Regions from separate parts of the Enterococcus rotai genome, predicted to be linked through region 1. Evidence: a T-box and tRNA genes for the amino acid it is inferred to sense, from the RefSeq annotation. Region 1 holds a T-box; the other holds one or more tRNA genes.
What was found. A T-box is a leader RNA that pairs with one kind of tRNA and senses whether it is charged. The one in region 1 lies ahead of serS (serine--tRNA ligase), so its partner is inferred to be a tRNA-Ser.
Positions count from the first base shown of each region.

Region 1 (10,718 bases):
ATCCATTCGTTCATTACAGATCCATCTGAAATAAAGCTTCCAGAAGTTTGATAAAGTGCCATTTCTTCTCTAATTCTTTCTTCCATTCGTTTGAGTCCAAGTGCTAATAGTTCTGTAGCATTCATATCTTGAAAACGACGACCGGGATACAAATCAGTTAAAATTTCTCTTGCAGATAACGCATTAATCAGAGGAATTCCCGTCGCTATAGATAATGCTGTTGTAGTAGTGGTCTTTCCTGTAGAATACGTTCCTGAAATTACTAGCCTGATTTCCTTCTTATCCACGTTCTTCACTCCCACTACTTACTTTTTCAGGAACCTTATGAGCTAATTTCCCTGAAAATCTAACTTTACTATCAGCTGTTTCACCAGCCATATTGAATGTTCTCCAGCTCTCGTTGTTCATTGAAATAACCTGAGTTCTGTTTATTCCACCAGAAACAAGCACTTTTTCTGGATTATATTGATAAGGCTCATCCATTTCTGCCTTAGCCGATCGCATCCAGAAAGTATCGCTATATTTCCTTTCAATATCGTCAAAGTTATATGCAACAACTTGACTCATCTGAGAAAAAATAATCAACCATTCAATCAAAGACATCGCTTGAGCAACCTTACTCCCTATTCCAGAATAGATAACCTCACTTTGCATTGATCGAGTTACTTCACACATCATTTCTTTTCCATTAAAAATTTCAATATTTTGGATATCATGACGTAAGTTTTTTAAATGGTTACTCATGTAATGTGCTACTTGTTCTTTGCTATTTTTATTTTGTATAGTTGTACTATTACACTTCTTCAACTGAAGTGTAATTCTCATTCCTAAAATGAAAACAGTAAATTCCTGTTTATCTTTTTGAATGATTCTTTTTTCCAAGATCATCGGTATTCTCCTTAGATCTTCAACAGGTACTACTCCTGCCTTGATTTCAAAAGAAGCTAAATATAAACTTTCCAGACAAATCTCCGGATTGTATCTACACAAATAATCCTCTGCGACTAAAACGGCCAATATCAATCCATCAACCGTACTTAAATGTGGTTTCAAACTTTCCCCATTTTTTTCTGACCAACCACATGATTGATTGATCTTCGCGACAAATACAATTTCCGAACTAGCGGTGTTCTCTTCTACTCCATCTAGCAAACTGTATTCTGTATTTTTGTGTCCCAAACCAAAATATCTAGTTTCAAACTTACCAAGTATTTCGTCAACAACCATTTTTTCCCCTCATTTCCATTTGATATACTTAGCATAAAAGGAAACCCGCAAGAAAACATCCGTATCTTCCGAATGTTTTTTTGCGGGTTTCCTCATTAATCGATTAAATTCAATTTAATTGCTTCTCTAACTGCACCAATTCGACTGTTTACTCCAAGTTTTCTACATATATTAGTTACATGAGACTCAACTGTTCTTCGACTTACATAAAGTTCTTTTGAAATCTTTTCATTTGTATATTCATTGACAATTAGGTTGATAATTTTTATTTCTATTTCACTTAAAATCGGATTTTCTTCTATTGAAACTAGAAAATCAGGGATTACATGATTTCCTTTATAGACATTGATTACTGTACTAATAAGTTCTTCATAGCTTGTCTCTTTACGAAGAAATGCTTTTACACCTAGTTCTAATGCTCTTTTATGAAGCATTTCTTCATAAAAGCCTGAAATCAAAATGACTTTCACATCACTATTAGCCATACCTTTTATTTTCTTTACCAAATCAAATCCATGAACACCATCTAACATCAGATCCATCACTACGACATCTATATTCTTGTACTTAATACAAATCAAAAATTCTTCTACTGTTGTGTAGGCTCCAATTATATCAAATTCTGGAACTGTTTCTAATTTATTACGCAGCCCTTCTAGTACAAGTCGATGGTCATCAATTAGTGCCATTCTGATATTCATATCATTTCTCCTTTTAAATGATCGTAAGGAAGGGTCATCGTAATAATCGTTTGATCATTTGTTTCAATCAATAGTTCCCCACCAAGCAAAATCAATTTTTCTTTAATTACTTCCAATCCAAAATGTGCGTGAGTATCAGCTTTCTTTTGAACATATTTCCCATTATCTAATACTTTAAATTCACAAAACTCATCCTTACACGTGATAATCAATTCGATTTCATCTGCTTTTCCATGCAAAATACTGTTGTTCATAAACTCTTTCAAGGAACGCAAAATAAAATTATTCACTTTCACTGGGTAGTGCTCTACTTTTGTATCTATACTATGCGTAATTCCCACAGAATATTTCTTCATTGTCTGTTCAATCATAGAAACAATCGTATTGGTCAACCCCATTTCTTTAATCATCAATGGATAGATATCTGAACATAGCTCTCTCAAGTTAAATATTACTTCGTCTAATTCCTGAATAATCACTTCTTTTGCGATACTGCTCTCTTTTTCTTCAGCAATCTTCATTAAATAGATGACATCTTGAATAACCGTGTCATGAATGTAAGTAGAGATACTTTCTCTTTCATCTTCAACAGCGACAAATAATGAAACTGGATCACTATACTCTTTATTTCGTTTCACAGTTAAAATCAGTTCGCCAATCAACGGGAAAAAAGAGGAAATCAACAGAAAAACATAGCACAATAAGATAGCAAGAGGAACATATCTACCTAATAAGGAGACTAGAATTATCGTAAAAGATAAAATAAAAGCGAGAATAAAATATAACAGTGCTTGGTTCATCCGATACCTATATCTTAAAAAACGTGATAATATCAACAGATGAATTACACCAAAAATTGGAAATATTGTAAAAATAACTACTAAATAAAACGGTGCTACCCAGCCAGTAGGTAAAATGTAAAATAAAAATAAGGGGACGAAACTCAATAGACTGATTAAGGATAAATTGACTTGTGTTCCTTCTTTTCTCGTCTTACTAGAAAATCTTTTTTGTAAATCACTGATTGATAGAATAATCAGAATAAAACCCAGCAAGTAAAATACGCCTACGGATAAATATTCAGTTAAAACAACAGGTAATTGAACAAAATATACAATGAGCATCAGAGAAATATTCACTAATCCGACTAATCCAATAAATCGTACGATTTTACTACTGACTATATTTGTTGATTTAGATTTATCTAAAAACGTATAGACATAAAAAGGAAAAGCTGAGATAAACAAAATAATAATGAGCCGCCCCAAATAATTTCCCATACTAGAAGGAACAACTGATAACAACGTAAAAATAGCTAGCACACTAAATTGATAAAATCGTTTAGAGCTATTATTGGCTAATTGTTTTTTGGAAAGTCCTATCAGAAAAAGAAGATACACCAAACCAATAATGAAGAAAATGCAAAATACTTTAAAATTTCGATTATTTTTAGAAAACAATATTGTATGTAACTCACCGTCTCTTGCAACAACCACACTTTTAGCTTGTTCTACAATCAGCCAATTATTCAATAGACTATTCTCGTTTACTGATTGTTTATTGATGAATTTTAGTTCATCATTTATCTTTACACCACTACTATTAGCTGCACCATCAGCCTGTAGTTTTGTTACAACCCACGTATTCCCTTCTTTTCTACCTCCAATGCCAAGATAGTTACTTTGAGATGTCACCAACCAAAAAAAATAAGCGCTGATTGCTATAAAGACTATTAACAATAAAATACTCAGTTGAATCCATGTTTTCCTTCTTGATTTATTCAAGCTCTATCCTCCAAGCTATTAAGGGTTATTAATTGATTTTTCACTAATTGATTACTATTTTATCATACTCTTTAAAGAATCGATATTATATTCTAAGAAATAACAAAAAATGAACTTTCAATTATATTTACATTAATCACTTACCAAGGTTGACATCCCAACAAAAGTTTTGTATCCTAGTGACAAGCAAAGAGAAAAAGTATTTATAGTAATGAATCAAAGAGAGTTTGCGGTGGTGAAAGCAAATATTCAACTATAAAGAAGTCCGTCTCTATTCTATGCGTTTGACGAAATAAGCCAAACCGGTGGCAGCCGTTATCTGCACTACAAGGGCAGCATCATGCTGAACTTGGGTGGTACCGCGAAATTCAAGTCATTTCGTCCCAAGAATTTTTTCTGGGGATGGAGTGGCTTTTTATTTTGCTGCAATATTATCTAGCCACGCTTTTATATGTTATCTAGCCTCGCAGACTAGCCTTTTGGAAAAAAGATAAAATATGATTGTGGCAAAAAACGCCACGTTCATATTTCCCTATTTTTCTGTCAAGGCTGAACGAGTCTGCTACGCTTTTAAAATAAGGAGGAATAAATATGTTAGATGTAAAAATGATCCGTCAAAATTTTGATGAAGTACAAGCAAAGTTGAAAACCCGTGGTGTCAAAGAAGAAGTATTAGTAGAATTTTTACGCTTGGATGAAAGTCGTCGTAACTTATTAGTGAAAACAGAAGAACTGAAAAAATATCGTAATGATGTTTCGGCTGAGATCGCACAATTAAAACGGAATAAAGAAGATGCTACTGACAAAATCGCTGAAATGAAAGAAGTTGGCGGGAACATCAAAGCGATGGATACTGAAATTGAGGAAATAGATGCCAAACTACAAGAGATTTCTACAACTTTACCTAACCTTCCTCATGATTCAGTACCTGTCGGCGCTGACGAAGAAGATAACGTTGAAGTTCGTCGTTGGAGCGAGCCAAGAAATTTCGCATTTGAACCAAGACCTCATTGGGATGTAGCCGAAAATTTAGATATTCTTGATTTCGAGCGTGGCGCAAAAGTATCTGGTAGTCGTTTTGTTTATTATAAAGGATTAGGTGCTAGACTTGAACGAGCATTATATAATTTTATGTTGGATATGCATGTTTATGATCATGGGTATACAGAAATGATGACTCCTTATATCGTAAACAGTAATTCTATGTTTGGAACTGGACAATTTCCTAAATTCAAAGAAGATGTTTTCCAATTAGAAGGCACTGATATGACGTTGATTCCAACTGCGGAAGTTCCTCTGACAAACTATTATAATAACGAAATTTTAGATGGTAAAGATTTACCAATCTACTTTACAGCCTTGAGTCCATCTTTCCGTTCTGAAGCAGGCAGTGCTGGTCGCGATACACGAGGATTGATTCGTTTACATCAATTCAATAAAGTAGAAATGGTGAAATTCAGTGATGCAGACCATTCTTATGAAGAATTAGAAAAAATGACCGCAAATGCGGAAGATATTTTACAAAAGCTAAACCTTCCTTACCGAGTTATGTCATTAGCTACAGGAGACATGGGCTTTTCTGCCGCAAAAACCTATGACTTAGAAGTTTGGATCCCAGCTCAAAACGCTTATCGGGAAATCAGCTCTTGCTCAAACTGTGAAGATTTCCAAGCACGTCGTGCGATGATCCGCTACCGTGATGAAAATGACAAAGTTCAATATGCTCATACGTTAAACGGTTCAGGTTTAGCAGTTGGCCGAACAGTTGCAGCTATTTTAGAAAATTATCAAAATGAAGATGGAACAGTGACGATTCCTGAAGTTTTAGTTCCTTATATGGGTAATTTAAAAGTGATTAAATAATTTTTTTAGATTAATAAAAAAAATTAAATAAATCAAAAGAATCATCTCCATCATAAAATGACAGTTGAAAGTCCCAAATAGGCATGATACATTTAGATTACTGTATATAATCAAATTTATAAATTAGAGGGATCAAACGTTATGGAGAGAAATAATCACCCACGAGGAACCAGAAACAGCCGCCGCGAAAAAAAGAAACGTGTTTTTTCAAAAAAATTAGCTTTTGCATCTATTTTAACTATTTCTATTATTTTAATTTGTGGCGGTGTCTACGCAACCTATGCGATGCAACATAAACCAAAAGAAGCTAGTGAGCTAGAAGATAATAGTGATTTTGAGCAAAAAGAAGCGGCACTGCTAACAAAAATTCGAGATTCTCAAAAGCAGGAGGAACTTGAAAGTACCGAGCAAGAGAAAACAGAGGGCAATATTCAAACACTAACCTATGAACCTGCTGCATCTGATTCTATCCCTCAATTAGAAGCAATAAAAACTGAATTAGCAACTTTGATGACTGCTACTGAAAAAGACAGCTCAAAAAAAACAGCCATCAAGCTTGTCGGTCACATAAAGATGCTTAAGATCAATGATCAAGTCATTGGTTATCAACCAGTTGTTGATACGTATACTTGGGATTATAATGATGAGGATTGGTCTGAGAAAACCGAGATGGGTAAAAATACAGCATTCGTCAATCAAAAAACAAAGCAGCCGTTGACACTACAAGATATTTTTATGAGTGAAGCAAATATTTTAGCAGTTCAACAAGTGATTGAACAAACATTACTCTCTGAAAGTTCAGATGGCAATGCAATCATCGATAGTATACTCAATATGCCTGAGATTTCTTTAGATGGAACTGCATTCACTTACTATTCTGATAAAATCAGCTTAGGACTTCCGGAAAACCCAACTGGCAAAACAGAAATTACATTACCGTACAAAGATATCGCTGGATATATAAATCCAGAATTTGTTGATCCAACTGCTATTCAAGGGGCTTTACCAGAACCTTTAGACCCAAATAAAAAATATATCTCTTTAACATTTGATGATGGACCGAATCCTGAAACTACACCGAGACTTCTAGATATCCTAAAAGAAAAAGGCGTCAAAGCAACATTCTTTATGTTAGGACAAAACGTCGTTAAACACGAAGCTCTTGTAAAAAGAGTAGCCGAAGAAGGTCACGAGGTAGCTAGTCACTCCTACTCGCATCCTCAATTAACCAGTGTCGATGCACAAAGAGTGAAAGATGAAGTCCAAAAAACAGATAAAGCTATTTATCACGCCATCGGCAAACTACCTACTGATTTTAGACCGCCATATGGTGCTGTGAACAAAGAAGTAGCGAAAATCATTGGTAAACCAATCATTCAATGGTCGGTTGATTCTCAAGATTGGCAAAGCCACAATGCTCAAGCCATCATTAAACGGATTGATGAGACAGCTTATAATGACACAATCGTTTTAATGCATGATATCCATCCAGAAACAGTTGATGCTGTTGCTGCTGTGATTGACTGTTTACGTAATGAAGGCTACGAGATCCTACCTTCTAAAGAATTACTAGGAAAGAAAGCTAAGCCTCTGCATATGTATTACGGTTCTAAAGATGAGCGTCCTGTACAATAAACAATAAAAAAGAGCGTATGTCGATTAAGACATACGCATTTTTTTATTGTTCTACAGAATAATTAGGTGCTTCTTTGGTAATTTGAACATCATGGGGATGAGATTCTTTCAATCCGTTTCCACTCATTTGGATAAATTGCGCTTCGTCACGTAATTGTTTCAAGTTTGCAGCTCCTACATACCCCATACCTGATTTTAATCCACCAATCATTTGGAATACGATATCAGATACGCTTCCTTTATAGGCAACACGGCCTTCGATACCTTCTGGAACTAATTTATTTGCTTCATTGACACTGCCTTGGAAATAACGATCACTTGACCCTTTTTCCATTGCACCTAATGAGCCCATCCCACGATATGTTTTAAAACGACGACCTTGATAGATCTCAAACTCACCTGGTGATTCATCTGTCCCAGCCAGCATACTTCCTAACATAACGGCATGTCCGCCAGCTGCTAAAGCTTTAACGATATCTCCTGAATACTTGATTCCACCATCAGCAATAATTGCTTTTCCATATTTACGAGCCACAGAAGCGGCATCATAAATCGCTGTTAATTGAGGAACACCGACACCTGCTACAACACGAGTCGTACAAATAGAACCTGGGCCAATCCCAACTTTAACAACATCGACACCTACATCATAAAGAGCTTTCGCTCCCTCAGCCGTTGCGATATTTCCAGCAATCAGCGTAGCTTCTGGGAAAGTATCACGGATTTCTTTGATTTTACGGATAACACCTGCACTATGTCCATGAGCCGTGTCAATAATGATTGCATCTACTCCAGCTTCCAATAAAGCTTCGGCACGTTCAAATGTATCACTTGTAACACCAACAGCAGCTGCCGCTAATAAACGACCATGCTCATCTTTCGCTGCATTAGGAAATTCGATTACTTTTTCAATATCTTTGATTGTGATCAACCCACTCAAGCGGTTGTTTTCATCAACGATCGGTAATTTTTCGATTTTATGTTTTTGTAAAATCTTTTCAGCATCTTTTAGAGAAGTACCAACTGGGGCAGTTACTAAGTTGTCTTTTGTCATTACTTCATCGATTTTCATTTGATAATCCGTTACAAAACGCATATCACGGTTTGTAATAATCCCTACTAATTTACGGTTTTCCATTGTTTCTACAATTGGTACGCCACTGATACGATATTTACTCATTAAGTTTTCAGCGTCTGCCACTAAATTTGTTGGCGTTAAGAAAAATGGATCGATGATTACGCCGCTTTCAGAACGTTTTACTTTACGAACTTCGTCTGCTTGCTGCGCAATACTCATATTCTTATGAATAACTCCCAAACCACCTTGACGAGCCATTGAGATTGCCATTTTACTATCCGTTACAGTATCCATGCTCGCACTGATTAGAGGAATATTCAACTTAATATTTTTTGCTAGTTGGATGCTCATATCCACTTCATTAGGCAGCACATGACTTTCTGCTGGAATTAATAAAACATCATCAAATGTAAGACCTTTTTTCACAAATTTTGTTTCCCAGTTAGACATTTTCTAGACCACTCCTCTATTTAATTTTATATAAGAAAATAACAGATAATATAAGGTAAGTCAACCGCATTTCTTTGTTTAGAGCGATTTTCTTTTGGTTTCTCGAAACATGAGCTTTTTCTCATTTTTTTGTTATCAAAACAAAAGGATAACTATTGTTATTTCTTTAATTTTAACCTAACAAGTACTCTCTTGCCACCTTGCCACATAATCCCTAACAAGAGTGTCGAAATAGAAACACCTAAGGAAATTTTTTGAGCTAAAGTTGGCTGGTAGGAGACCACGACACTTCCTTTATTGGCTAGCGCAATATCAACTAAACCAGTTTGTTTATTTAATACAGTTGGAACGATTTTTTCTTTTCCATTACTTACTATTTTGGCCTGATAACCATAATAATAGATAAATGGAACTGTCACAGTCGCCTTTTCTGTGTATTTAGTTTGATAATCAAATGCCACTGAATCAAATGTCATTTCGACTTTTTTTACTTCTATTTTTTCACTATCATACGTAAGCTGACGATGTTTATTTTTTTTGATAATGTCATAATCTACTTCTGTTGGTAAATATTCATGCCCTGCACCAATATAGTAACTATTCGTTTGATCATATGACTGATGAGATAATAGCCGCTTTCCTTCAGTATCAATGCTTTCTTTTTCATATAATCCCACACCAAGCAAAATAACCGTGGCTAAAACAAGTTGGCGGCTAGGGTATCTTTTAAACAGCCCTAAATAATCGTTCGCAATAAGATAAGCTACTAACAATGTTACGATCGATAAAAAGCGCCAAGGAAACTGGATTGTATTGAGAGGTGTCTGGTCAAATAACTGCCAAGGAAAGAGATTCGTTGTCATTAGCATAAAAAACAGCGCTAAAATAATCAATGTCCTATTTGGTGCATCTCGTTTGAATAACATGCCAGTATAAAGAACTAAACCAAGTAGCAAAATAACGCCGATATTAGCCGATGATGCATGAAAAACGGTATTTTTAAAACTATTAGTCAGCAGTTCTCTCAAAGAATAGCTTCGCTCTGAAATCAGTGTTAACGGTTTTGAGGTAACTTGAAATGTCACATGTCTCATCTGTTCAAAAATCGGTACTAAATAAAAAGCTAGTAACAACATCGTTACACCTACGGCTTTTACTATCGCCACAATTACCTCTTTTTTTAGAAATTTTTTCAAATTAAGAAGAATATACAGTCCAATAAAAATACTGGCGATCTCCAATGAAATAAAATGGGCTAAACCGATCCCTGTCATCCCAATAGTTAATAATAGCCATCTTCCTGTTTTTCCATTTTTCAATAAATATAAACTAGCTAAAATCAACGGAAAAAAACTCATCGCCAGTAGTTCTCCTAGTGCTTGTCGATTAAAAAAATCCTGTAATCGGTAAATCGATAACGTATATAATAATGAAAACAACCAGCTTTTCATCTTAGATAACGCCATATATCTTCCTGAAATGTACGTCACAATAAAGGTACCTAAATTTATCCCAATCGCAAAAAGGATAAAACTATTCGCAAGAGATAGGCCTAGAAGACGTAATACTGCTGGAAAATACAAATAAAAATCTGGGTAAAACAAACTAGAGGCATACCCATATCCTCCAATAAAAAAATAACTGATTTTAGGGAATAACACCCCATTTTTCATGGACAAAGCTAGACCCTCAATTCGATTTTGGTGGAAATGATAGTCATCACCGATCATGATATGACCATTCTGAAGATAAACAATATAGAGAGACAAAATACTTAATATAAGAAAACTCAAAAAAATAACGATACGGCTATGTTGATTGAGCCAAGTTTTCATCGATTCACCTCTTTCGATTGAAAATAAATTGAAAGTTTCATTCCTAATCTCTATGGTATCGTGTAAAAGTTTTTCTTTCAAACACGAACCCCTTTCAAACCTCTTAGCTGTCAATCTAAAAAGAATCTTAAACAAAACGAAAAAT
Region 1 is NZ_CP013655.1:1,198,675-1,209,392, reverse strand. Features, by position in the region: gene ATZ35_RS05630 (AAA family ATPase) at 1-287, opposite strand, end outside; gene ATZ35_RS05625 (AvrD family protein) at 280-1,227, opposite strand; gene ATZ35_RS05620 (response regulator transcription factor) at 1,323-1,928, opposite strand; gene ATZ35_RS05615 (ATP-binding protein) at 1,925-3,712, opposite strand; T-box leader at 3,890-4,101, shown strand; gene serS (serine--tRNA ligase) at 4,304-5,575, shown strand; gene ATZ35_RS05605 (polysaccharide deacetylase family protein) at 5,717-7,210, shown strand; gene guaB (IMP dehydrogenase) at 7,254-8,738, opposite strand; gene ATZ35_RS05595 (6-pyruvoyl-tetrahydropterin synthase-related protein) at 8,897-10,573, opposite strand.

Region 2 (10,718 bases), 900 kb from region 1:
AGTAATCAAAACAAACCGAGAACACCGCGTTGAATGAGTTTTTTAATTAAAATAGTTCGAATGCTTATTTTATTGGTCACGCCTCTATCGCTAGAGAAACGAACCAAACAAAACCGATCGCAAGATCGTAAGGTTAAGTGAATAAGGGCGCACGGTGGATGCCTTGGCATTAGGAGCCGATGAAGGACGGGACTAACACCGATATGCTTTGGGGAGCTGTAAGTGAGCTATGATCCAGAGATTTCCGAATGGGGAAACCCAGCATCTTTTATAGGATGTTACTATTCAGTGAATACATAGCTGGATAGAGGTAGACGCAGAGAACTGAAACATCTTAGTACCTGCAGGAAGAGAAAGAAAATTCGATTCCCTGAGTAGCGGCGAGCGAAACGGGAAGAGCCCAAACCAACAAGCTTGCTTGTTGGGGTTGTAGGACTCCGTTGTGGTAGTCTGTCAAGATAGTCGAAGAACCTGGAAAGGTTCGCCAAAGTGGGTAATAGCCCCGTAGACGAAATGTTGGCAACACCTAGGAGGATCCTGAGTACGGCGGAACACGAGAAATTCCGTCGGAATCCGCGGGGACCATCCCGCAAGGCTAAATACTCCCTAATGACCGATAGTGAACCAGTACCGTGAGGGAAAGGTGAAAAGCACCCCGGAAGGGGAGTGAAATAGATCCTGAAACCGTGTGCCTACAACAAGTCAAAGCCCGTTAATGGGTGATGGCGTGCCTTTTGTAGAATGAACCGGCGAGTTACGATTGCATGCGAGGTTAAGGTGAAGAGCCGGAGCCGCAGCGAAAGCGAGTCTGAATAGGGCGAATGAGTATGTAGTCGTAGACCCGAAACCATGTGATCTACCCATGGCCAGGTTGAAGGTGTGGTAAAACGCACTGGAGGACCGAACCCACGTACGTTGAAAAGTGCGGGGATGAGCTGTGGGTAGCGGAGAAATTCCAAACGAACTTGGAGATAGCTGGTTCTCTCCGAAATAGCTTTAGGGCTAGCCTCGGAATTAAGAATGATGGAGGTAGAGCACTGTTTGGACTAGGGGCCCATCTCGGGTTACCGAATTCAGATAAACTCCGAATGCCATTCATTTATATCCGGGAGTCAGACTGCGAGTGATAAGATCCGTAGTCGAAAGGGAAACAGCCCAGACCACCAGCTAAGGTCCCAAAATAACTATTAAGTGGAAAAGGATGTGGGGTTGCACAGACAACTAGGATGTTGGCTCAGAAGCAGCCACCATTTAAAGAGTGCGTAATAGCTCACTAGTCGAGTGACCCTGCGCCGAAAATGTACCGGGGCTAAATAGTTTACCGAAGCTGTGGATTACACCTCTGGTGTAATGGTAGGAGAGCGTTCTAAGGGCGTTGAAGGTCGATCGTGAGGACGGCTGGAGCGCTTAGAAGTGAGAATGCCGGTATGAGTAGCGAAAGACGGGTGAGAATCCCGTCCACCGTATGACTAAGGTTTCCTGGGGAAGGCTCGTCCGCCCAGGGTTAGTCGGGACCTAAGCCGAGGCCGATAGGCGTAGGCGATGGACAACAGGTTGATATTCCTGTACCAGTTGTTTTTGTTTGAGCAATGGAGGGACGCAGGAGGCTAAGGAATGCATGCGACTGGAAGTGCATGTCCAAGCAGTAAGTCTTGAGTAGAGTCAAATGCTTTACTCTGTACGGACAAGCTGTGATGGGGAGGGAAATAATAGTACCGAAGTTCCTGATGTCACACTGTCAAGAAAAGCTTCTAGTGAGAAAACAACTGCCCGTACCGTAAACCGACACAGGTAGTCGAGGAGAGTATCCTAAGGTGAGCGAGCGAACTCTCGTTAAGGAACTCGGCAAAATGACCCCGTAACTTCGGGAGAAGGGGTGCTGACTTCGGTCAGCCGCAGTGAATAGGCCCAAGCGACTGTTTATCAAAAACACAGGTCTCTGCAAAATCGAAAGATGAAGTATAGGGGCTGACGCCTGCCCGGTGCTGGAAGGTTAAGAGGATGGGTTAGCTTCGGCGAAGCTCAGAATTGAAGCCCCAGTAAACGGCGGCCGTAACTATAACGGTCCTAAGGTAGCGAAATTCCTTGTCGGGTAAGTTCCGACCCGCACGAAAGGCGTAACGATTTGGGCACTGTCTCAACGAGAGACTCGGTGAAATTTTAGTACCTGTGAAGATGCAGGTTACCCGCGACAGGACGGAAAGACCCCATGGAGCTTTACTGTAGCTTGATATTGAGTGTTTGTACCACATGTACAGGATAGGTAGGAGCCGATGAATCCGGAACGCTAGTTTCGGAGGAGGCGCTGGTGGGATACTACCCTTGTGTTATGAACCCTCTAACCCGCACCACTTATCGTGGTGGGAGACAGTGTCAGGTGGGCAGTTTGACTGGGGCGGTCGCCTCCTAAAAGGTAACGGAGGCGCCCAAAGGTTCCCTCAGAATGGTTGGAAATCATTCGCAGAGTGTAAAGGCAGAAGGGAGCTTGACTGCGAGACTTACAAGTCGAGCAGGGACGAAAGTCGGGCTTAGTGATCCGGTGGTTCCGCATGGAAGGGCCATCGCTCAACGGATAAAAGCTACCCTGGGGATAACAGGCTTATCTCCCCCAAGAGTCCACATCGACGGGGAGGTTTGGCACCTCGATGTCGGCTCGTCGCATCCTGGGGCTGTAGTCGGTCCCAAGGGTTGGGCTGTTCGCCCATTAAAGCGGCACGCGAGCTGGGTTCAGAACGTCGTGAGACAGTTCGGTCCCTATCCGTCGCGGGCGTTGGAAATTTGAGAGGAGCTGTCCTTAGTACGAGAGGACCGGGATGGACTTACCGCTGGTGTACCAGTTGTTCTGCCAAGGGCATTGCTGGGTAGCTATGTAGGGAAGGGATAAACGCTGAAAGCATCTAAGTGTGAAGCCCACCTCAAGATGAGATTTCCCATTTCTTTAAGAAAGTAAGACCCCTGAGAGATGATCAGGTAGATAGGTTGGAAGTGGAAGTGCAGTGATGTACGGAGCGGACCAATACTAATCGGTCGAGGACTTAACCAAAGAAACGAAATAAAAAAGTATTTTCGGAATGTTTGATTACCTACTTCAATCCAGTTTTGAGTGAATAATCACTCAACTTAATAGCAACAACACCCAGTGTGGTGGCGATAGCGAGAAGGATACACCTGTTCCCATGCCGAACACAGAAGTTAAGCTTCTTAGCGCCGATTGTAGTGAAGGGTTTCCCTTTGTGAGAGTAGGACGTCGCCACGCTAATTATTCCGGCATAGCTCATCGTGCTTTTTTTTCTAATGTTTCACCTTTTATTACCAAAGTAAAAACCTCCAATGCTTCATTTTTAAACTTAGAATACATCAATGGTATACTATCTACAGAGAAAATTGCAAGGAGAAGATCAATGAATCCACTAATAGAATGTTGTGAACAAAATTTGGCTAAAGGAGCAGAGTTGTTGTTAAGTGACCCTTTTATTGAAGAAAATGGGGATGTGATCTCTTATTCTTGTATGAACGAATGCGTTCTTTGTGCCCAAACATATTTTGTTTTATTTGAAGGGGAGCGAATTACCGGGACTACTCCAGAAGAACTGGTTGAGAATACAAAAAAAGCCATTATACTTTGGCAAGAAGAAATGGGGTAACAAAAATGGAACTGACTTTTTAACAGCCAGTTCCATTTTTTATTAAAGCATTTTCGCTTCTTTTCCTTCAAACAAACTAGTACTATGCATTGGTTGCGTTCTAGCATCTGGTTTAATAAAGTGCAATGCATTATTGACAGCAGTCGGTGCTTCACCAAAACCAGTTGCAATCAGTTTGACTTTTCCATCATAGTTGCAAATATCACCAACGGCATAAACACCAGGGATATTTGTCGACATATCAGAGTTGACTTCGATTGCATTGCGGCTAACATCTAAGCCCCAATCTTTTAAATGACCTAATGATGAAGTGAAACCGTAGTTGATAATTAAAGAATCTAAATCAAGTTTTTCAAAGTTATCTGCTTTCGTTTCTTTTAATTGGATTCCTTTAAACGAGTCATCTTCAACTAAAAGTTGATCAATGACATAAGGTGTGTAGATCGAAACTTCAGAATTCTTTAAATTATCTACGCTATGTTCATGTCCACGAAATTCTGGACGACGATGGATAATGGAAACTTTTTCTGCGATTGGCTCTAACATTAAAGCCCAATCAATTGCGGAATCACCACCACCTGCAATTGCGACTTTCTTACCTGAAAATTTATTCATATCCGTTACATAATAATGAACATGATTTCCTTCAAGTTCAGCTGCTCCATCAATCGTTAAACGTCGTGGTTGAAATGAACCATTTCCGATAGCGAAGATAACAGCCTTGGAGTAATGAATACCTTTTGATGTTTCGATGCGTAAGTAGCCATCTTCCTGTACCAGATTTCTCACTTCTTCTTCTAAACAAGTCTCATGAGCAAAAGGAGCAATTTGTTTTTCTAAATTTTTGATCAACTCACTGGCTTTGATTGCTGGAAAACCAGGGACATCATAAATATATTTTTCAGGGTAAAGCGTAGATAATTGTCCGCCAAGTTGGGGCAAACTATCGATTATTTTGGTTTTGGCTTTACGAATTCCTGCATAAAAAGCGGCGAAAAGGCCAACCGGACCTGCGCCGACGATGGTTAGATCATAAATGTTTTTTGAATCAGACATCAGAATTTCCTCCCGTTTCTATAATAAAAAAGCTCTCATTTATATAAAATGAACCCAAAAATAGTTGTATATCGTTTTTCACAAAATAGCACTTGTAACAGAAAAAAGCAAGTAGAAGTTTGTGAATAAAAGGTTCTCTTAAAAGAATAACAAAGATAATGGAATTTTCAAGTGAAGTTGTTTATGATATTATAAGTAAGTAAAAATTAACGAGGAGGAAATAACAATGTCAGAATTTCCACAATTAGATTTAGCAAATGTTAAAGGCCCTAAAGCCGTGATAAAAACCAACCGCGGAGATATTACTGTGCAACTTTTCCCAGAGCACGCACCAAAAACAGTTGAAAACTTTGTTCAACTTGCGAAAAAAGGGTACTATGATGGGGTGATTTTCCACCGTGTTATCCCTGATTTCATGATTCAAGGCGGTGATCCTACTGGAACAGGTATGGGCGGCGAAAGTATTTATGGTGAAAAATTTGAAGATGAGTTTTCTAAAGATGTCTTCAATTTACGTGGTGCACTATCAATGGCCAATGCTGGACCAAATACAAATGGCAGCCAATTTTTTATCGTAAACAACCAAAATGTACCTGCTAACATGTTTGGTCAATTAGAAGGTGCTGGCTTCCCTACAGAAGTGATTGAAGCATATAAAAAAGGTGGAACACCTTGGTTAGATTTCCGTCATACTGTTTTCGGCCATGTTGTTGAAGGCATGGATGTTGTCGATGAAATCGGCGGAGTACAAAGAGACTCTCAAGATCGTCCAACATTCGATGTCGTTATTGATAAAGTAGAAATCAGCGAGTAAGCATTTAACAGTCAAAACTAAAACCCAAGCCAAAACTAACTCTTAGTCTTGGCTTGGGCTTTTTTACGTTATTCAAAAGAAGCTTTGATTCTACGTAAACCTTCAAAAAGTGTTTCCTTAGGACAAGCAACGTTTAAACGCATATGTTGAGTGCCTTTTGGACCGAAAGAAATACCTGGATTCAACACAACTTTTCCGATATGAATCAGTTGTTTTTGCAGCTGTGCATCAGTCAAACCGTAGGCAGAAAAATCTAGCCATATTAAGTAAGTGCCTTCTGGGCGCATCATTTTGACTGTAGGAAGCTCTGCCTGTAAAAAGTCGTTCACAGTTTCGATATTTTCTTTTAGATAAACTAGCAACTCTGATAACCAACGATCACCATTTTGATAAGCAGCTTCTGTCCCAACATAACCGAAAATATTAATCTCGTTTTGGAAATTTCGTTCTTGGGCGGCAACGAATTTTTTTCGAAGATCAGGATTTTCAATAAAAATCATTGAGTTTTTAATACCAGCTAAATTAAACGTTTTTGTTGCAGCAGTTAAGGTAATGGAGAAATCTTTAAATGTCGGATGAACATTTGAAAATGTTGTAAACACGTGTGGCGCAAAAATCAAGTCTTGATGGATCTCATCGCTGATAACAAGCACATCATATTTGGCACATAGTTTACCAAAAGCTTCCAGCTCACTTTTAGTCCAGACGCGTCCACCTGGATTATGAGGGTTACAAAGAATAAAAAGGCGAATATTTTCAGCCACGATTTGCTTTTCCATTTCTGTAAGATCCATGACAAAGTGCCCTTGTTCTGTTAGTAACTGACTACGAACCAGCTTACGGTCATTTTGTTCAACGACTTTAGCAAATGGAGGATACACAGGATCGTGAATCAAGATGGCATCACCAGGTTTAGTATAAGCTTGAATAGCTAAAGAAAGACTTGGAACAACACCGCTGTTGAAAAGAATTGCTTCTTTACTAACAGAATAATCATGGTGACGCTTTTGCCAATGTTGAATGGCATCATATAAAGAATCAGGAGCAGGAGAGTAACCTAAAATCCCTTGTTCGGCCGTGTCTTTCAATGCTTTTAGCACAGGTGGATTCGCTTTGAAATCCATATCGGCAATCCATAAAGGCAGCAAGTCATCTTCTCCATAAGTCTCTTTAATGGAGTCCCACTTAGAACAATTTGTATTACGACGATCATAAACTGTATCAAATTCTACCATTCAATTCATCCTTTCTATTGAAAACATGTTCATTTATTAAAACCTAACTATAGTATAATGGACTTTCAATAAAATATGAACAAAAAGAATCAATAATGTAATAGTAGAAATAAATTCATGCACTTTTGCTTGGAACATGATATCATTTTAGATGCGTACAACATTTTGATGGGAACAATGAAAAGAGGATATGAATATGGAATACAAAATAGGAATGGTTCTTGATGGGACGATTACAGGGTTACAACCTTATGGGGCTTTTGTTTCATTAAGTGATACAGTTCAAGGGCTGATCCATGTCTCAGAAGTGCAAGCAGGCTATACTAAAAATATTCATAGTTTATTAACAGTTGGACAAAAAGTTCAAGTTCAAGTTATTGATATCGATGAATATTCAAAAAAAATTAGTTTATCATTAAGAACATTGGAAGAGCAAATACAACAGCCAAATCATCGCCGCAAAAAATATTTTACCAATAAAAATAAAAAAATTGGCTTTGAAACGTTAGAGAAAGAGCTTCCTATCTGGACTGATGAGGCAATGGATGCTTTGCTTGAGAAATAATTCTGTTTTTTTTCAGAAAATATGGTACAATTTTCCTAGTTTCTGAAAACAAAAATTAATTGAGGTGGATGTTTTGTCTAACAAAAAAGTCGCTGGTACTATTATGCTGAACCTAAATGATGGTTCGAAAAAGTTTCTTGTTCATCCAGTGGGTGAGTCAATGGCGTTTGTTACAACAAAAGTTTCTGAAGATATGACAGGATTAGCGAGTATGTTGCAAGTTTTCAAAGAAGAAGTTCAACTAGATGTTACTTCAATTAATTTGGTCGAGTTGACAAATGCACATACAGATGCTGAAAATATGCCTTTATTTGTATTTGAAATGAATGAAGATCTTGTAGTTCCTACTATTGATAATAGATACGTGTGGGAAAAACCATCTGAATTAAAAAATTTATTAGCTTCTTATGATATTCAGGGAGTACCAATGTTTTAAAACGAAAGCAAATACATAAAAATAAGAGGGGTATACTGCTAATTACCTTTTATTCAAATGTTACGGAACAAAACGAAATTATAGTTTTGTTCTGTTTTTTTACTATTAATTAGGAGAGTACGACTATGGAATTAAGAAAAGCAACGATTGAAGAGACTGAAACTGCAATGCTTTTATTGAAAGAAAGTGCTGAATGGCTTAAATCGATCAGAAGTAATCAGTGGTCAGACGTTCTACAAGGGGAAGATAAGCATGGATTAGCAGATGCAGTAGCAAGAGGAGAAGTTTTTTTCTTCTATAATAGTAAGAATCACTTAGTTGGAATGGTTGCTGCATGGAAAAATCCTACAGAGTGGGATAGACTACTGTGGAAAACTGTTGGATTTAATAAGGAAGCTTGTTACTTACATCGTGTGATCATTCGTCCAGCATATAGAGGAAAATCTTATGGGACAGAGTTACTTAGCGCATTAAAACTGGAATTCAGTGGTGAAGTATCAGAGTTGCGCTTGGATTGTTTAGCTAGTAATCAAAAGCTAAAACAGTTTTATGAGAAAAATGGCTTTACAAATAGTGGAAGTTCAAGTGATTCAAATGGAAATCTATTCGAACTATTTCTGTTTGAATTAACAAATCAATCGTAATTAGGAAGTATTTTAGTAGTAATGACTACATTTAATAGTCTTTTTATTCTAAAGCCGAAAATATAGCGAATGACAGTAAGAAATGAAAAAAAATCTTTTATATTTCTTTAAAAAAAAGGTTGACCAATAAAGAAAAACTTGTTATATTATATCTTGTCGCAAGGCACCGAAGTAACACGCCAAACGATGAAGATAATATAACGGCTTAAGGTTGGTAGTAGCGCATGACTGTTAATCATGATGTCGTAGGTTCGAGTCCTACTGCCGGAGTAAAAGAACGAAAACTGAATAGGTTTTCGTTCTTTTTTATTTTTTATTAGTAAAATAAACTTTATTATTTGATAGAAACATCAAAAGATGAAATAATGATAATAACTAGTAAAATTGATTATCTTCATCTAACAGTTTTGTCATGTGAAGCATCTATTTTGTGGAATAATGGCTTTCTGATGCAGTTTTTTGATATAATACTTGTAAGCTGATGGAACTAGGACTTTAGTTTGAGTGAGGTCTCTTTAACCTGTGTTATAATGGTTTAAAGATGTTAGGAGGGGCAACGTGAAGGTTTTATTATATTTTGAAGGTGAAAAAATATTAGCGAAGTCTGGAATAGGACGAGCGTTAGACCATCAGAAGCGAGCTCTCTCTGAAGTGGGGATAGAGTATACACTTGATTCAGATTGCACTGATTATGATATTTTACATATTAATACCTATGGGATCAACAGTCACAATATGGTAAATAAAGCAAAAAAAATGGGTAAAAAAGTTATTTATCATGCCCACTCAACAGAGGAAGATTTTAGAAACTCATTTATTGGATCCAATCAGATTTCTCCTCTAGTAAAAAAATATCTGGTAAGTCTATACTCAAAAGCAGACTATTTGATTACACCTACGCCATATTCGAAAGATTTATTAGAAGGATACGGAATAACTGTACCAATTGTTTCTATTTCAAATGGTATTGACTTAGATAGATTTAAACATTCTGTAGATAAAGAAGAAAAGTTTCGAGAGTATTTTAATATCAAGCCAGAACAAAAAGTAATTATTTGTGTTGGTTTATATTTTGAACGAAAAGGAATTATTGATTTTGTCGAATTAGCTGAAAAGTTTCCTGAATATCGTTTTATCTGGTTTGGACATACACCGATGTATTCGATTCCTAAGGCGATCCGGACAATAGTAAAAGATGAGCATCCTGAAAATGTTGAGTTTCCAGGTTATATTAAAGGAGATATTATTGAGGGTGCATACTCAGCTGCTGATTTGTTTTTCTTTCCTTCCTATGAAGAAACAGAAGGAATTGTGATATTAGAAGCTTTAGCTAGTAAACAACAAGTTTTAGTCAGAGATATTCCAGTGTACCAAGGATGGCTCGTAGATAAAGAGAATTGCTACATGGGAAAAAATAATAAGGAATTTACTCGTTTGATTGAAGAGCTTGTTGAAAAGAAGATACCAGATACAAGCCTAGCAGGCTATAAAGTGGCAAAAGAGAAAAGCATTGAGCACATTGGACATGAGCTAAAAGATGTTTATGAAAAAGTACTAAAAAATGAAAGTATTCAAAATAAAGAACAAATACATCAGAAAAATTAGAATTAGTGGAGGTGAAAAAAAGTGAAATTTGGTTTCTTTACAGATACATATTTTCCTCAAGTTAGTGGGGTTGCAACATCGATCAAGACACTTAAAGAGGAATTGGAACAAAAAGGTCATGAAGTTTACATTTTTACAACGACGGATCCAAATGCTAAAGAGTTTGAAGAAGATGTTATCCGAATGCCTAGCGTTCCATTTGTATCATTTAAAGATCGACGAATTGTTGTACGCGGTATGTGGTATGCTTATTTAATAGCAAAAGAGCTAGAATTGGATTTGATCCACACTCATACGGAATTTGGAGCTGGTCTACTAGGTAAGATGGTAGGAAAAAAACTTAAAATACCTGTTATCCATACATATCATACAATGTATGAAGACTATCTACATTATATTGCTAAAGGGAAAGTAGTACGTCCAACACACGTGAAATATTTTTCTCGCTTCTTTGCGAATCATACTACTGGTGTGGTTTGTCCAAGTGAACGAGTGATCGATAAATTAAAAGAATATGGTGTAACATCTCCAATGAGAATTATTCCAACGGGAATTGATATTAAAAAATTTGAAAGACCAGATATTACAGCACAAATGAAGCAAGAACTTCGTGAAGAACTAGGCCTAAATGAGGATAATATCATGTTACTATCTTTAAGTCGGATTTCTTACGAGAAAAATATTCAAGCTGTTGTTTGTGGCTTGCCAACTATTTTTGA
Region 2 is NZ_CP013655.1:293,831-304,548, reverse strand. Features, by position in the region: rRNA gene ATZ35_RS01435 (23S ribosomal RNA) at 132-3,043, shown strand; rRNA gene rrf (5S ribosomal RNA) at 3,141-3,256, shown strand; gene ATZ35_RS01425 (DUF1450 domain-containing protein) at 3,402-3,644, shown strand; gene ATZ35_RS01420 (NAD(P)/FAD-dependent oxidoreductase) at 3,687-4,700, opposite strand; gene ATZ35_RS01415 (peptidylprolyl isomerase) at 4,927-5,514, shown strand; gene ATZ35_RS01410 (MalY/PatB family protein) at 5,583-6,749, opposite strand; gene ATZ35_RS01405 (CvfD/Ygs/GSP13 family RNA-binding post-transcriptional regulator) at 6,946-7,314, shown strand; gene ATZ35_RS01400 (hypothetical protein) at 7,379-7,750, shown strand; gene ATZ35_RS01395 (GNAT family N-acetyltransferase) at 7,876-8,394, shown strand; tRNA gene ATZ35_RS01390 (tRNA-Ser) at 8,594-8,661, shown strand; gene ATZ35_RS01385 (LTA glycolipid anchor biosynthesis glycosyltransferase, IagA/BgsA family) at 8,953-9,999, shown strand; gene ATZ35_RS01380 (glycosyltransferase family 4 protein) at 10,021-10,718, shown strand, end outside.
Region 2: it encodes a tRNA-Ser, which carries the amino acid that the T-box ahead of serS (serine--tRNA ligase) is inferred to sense. The anticodon was not compared.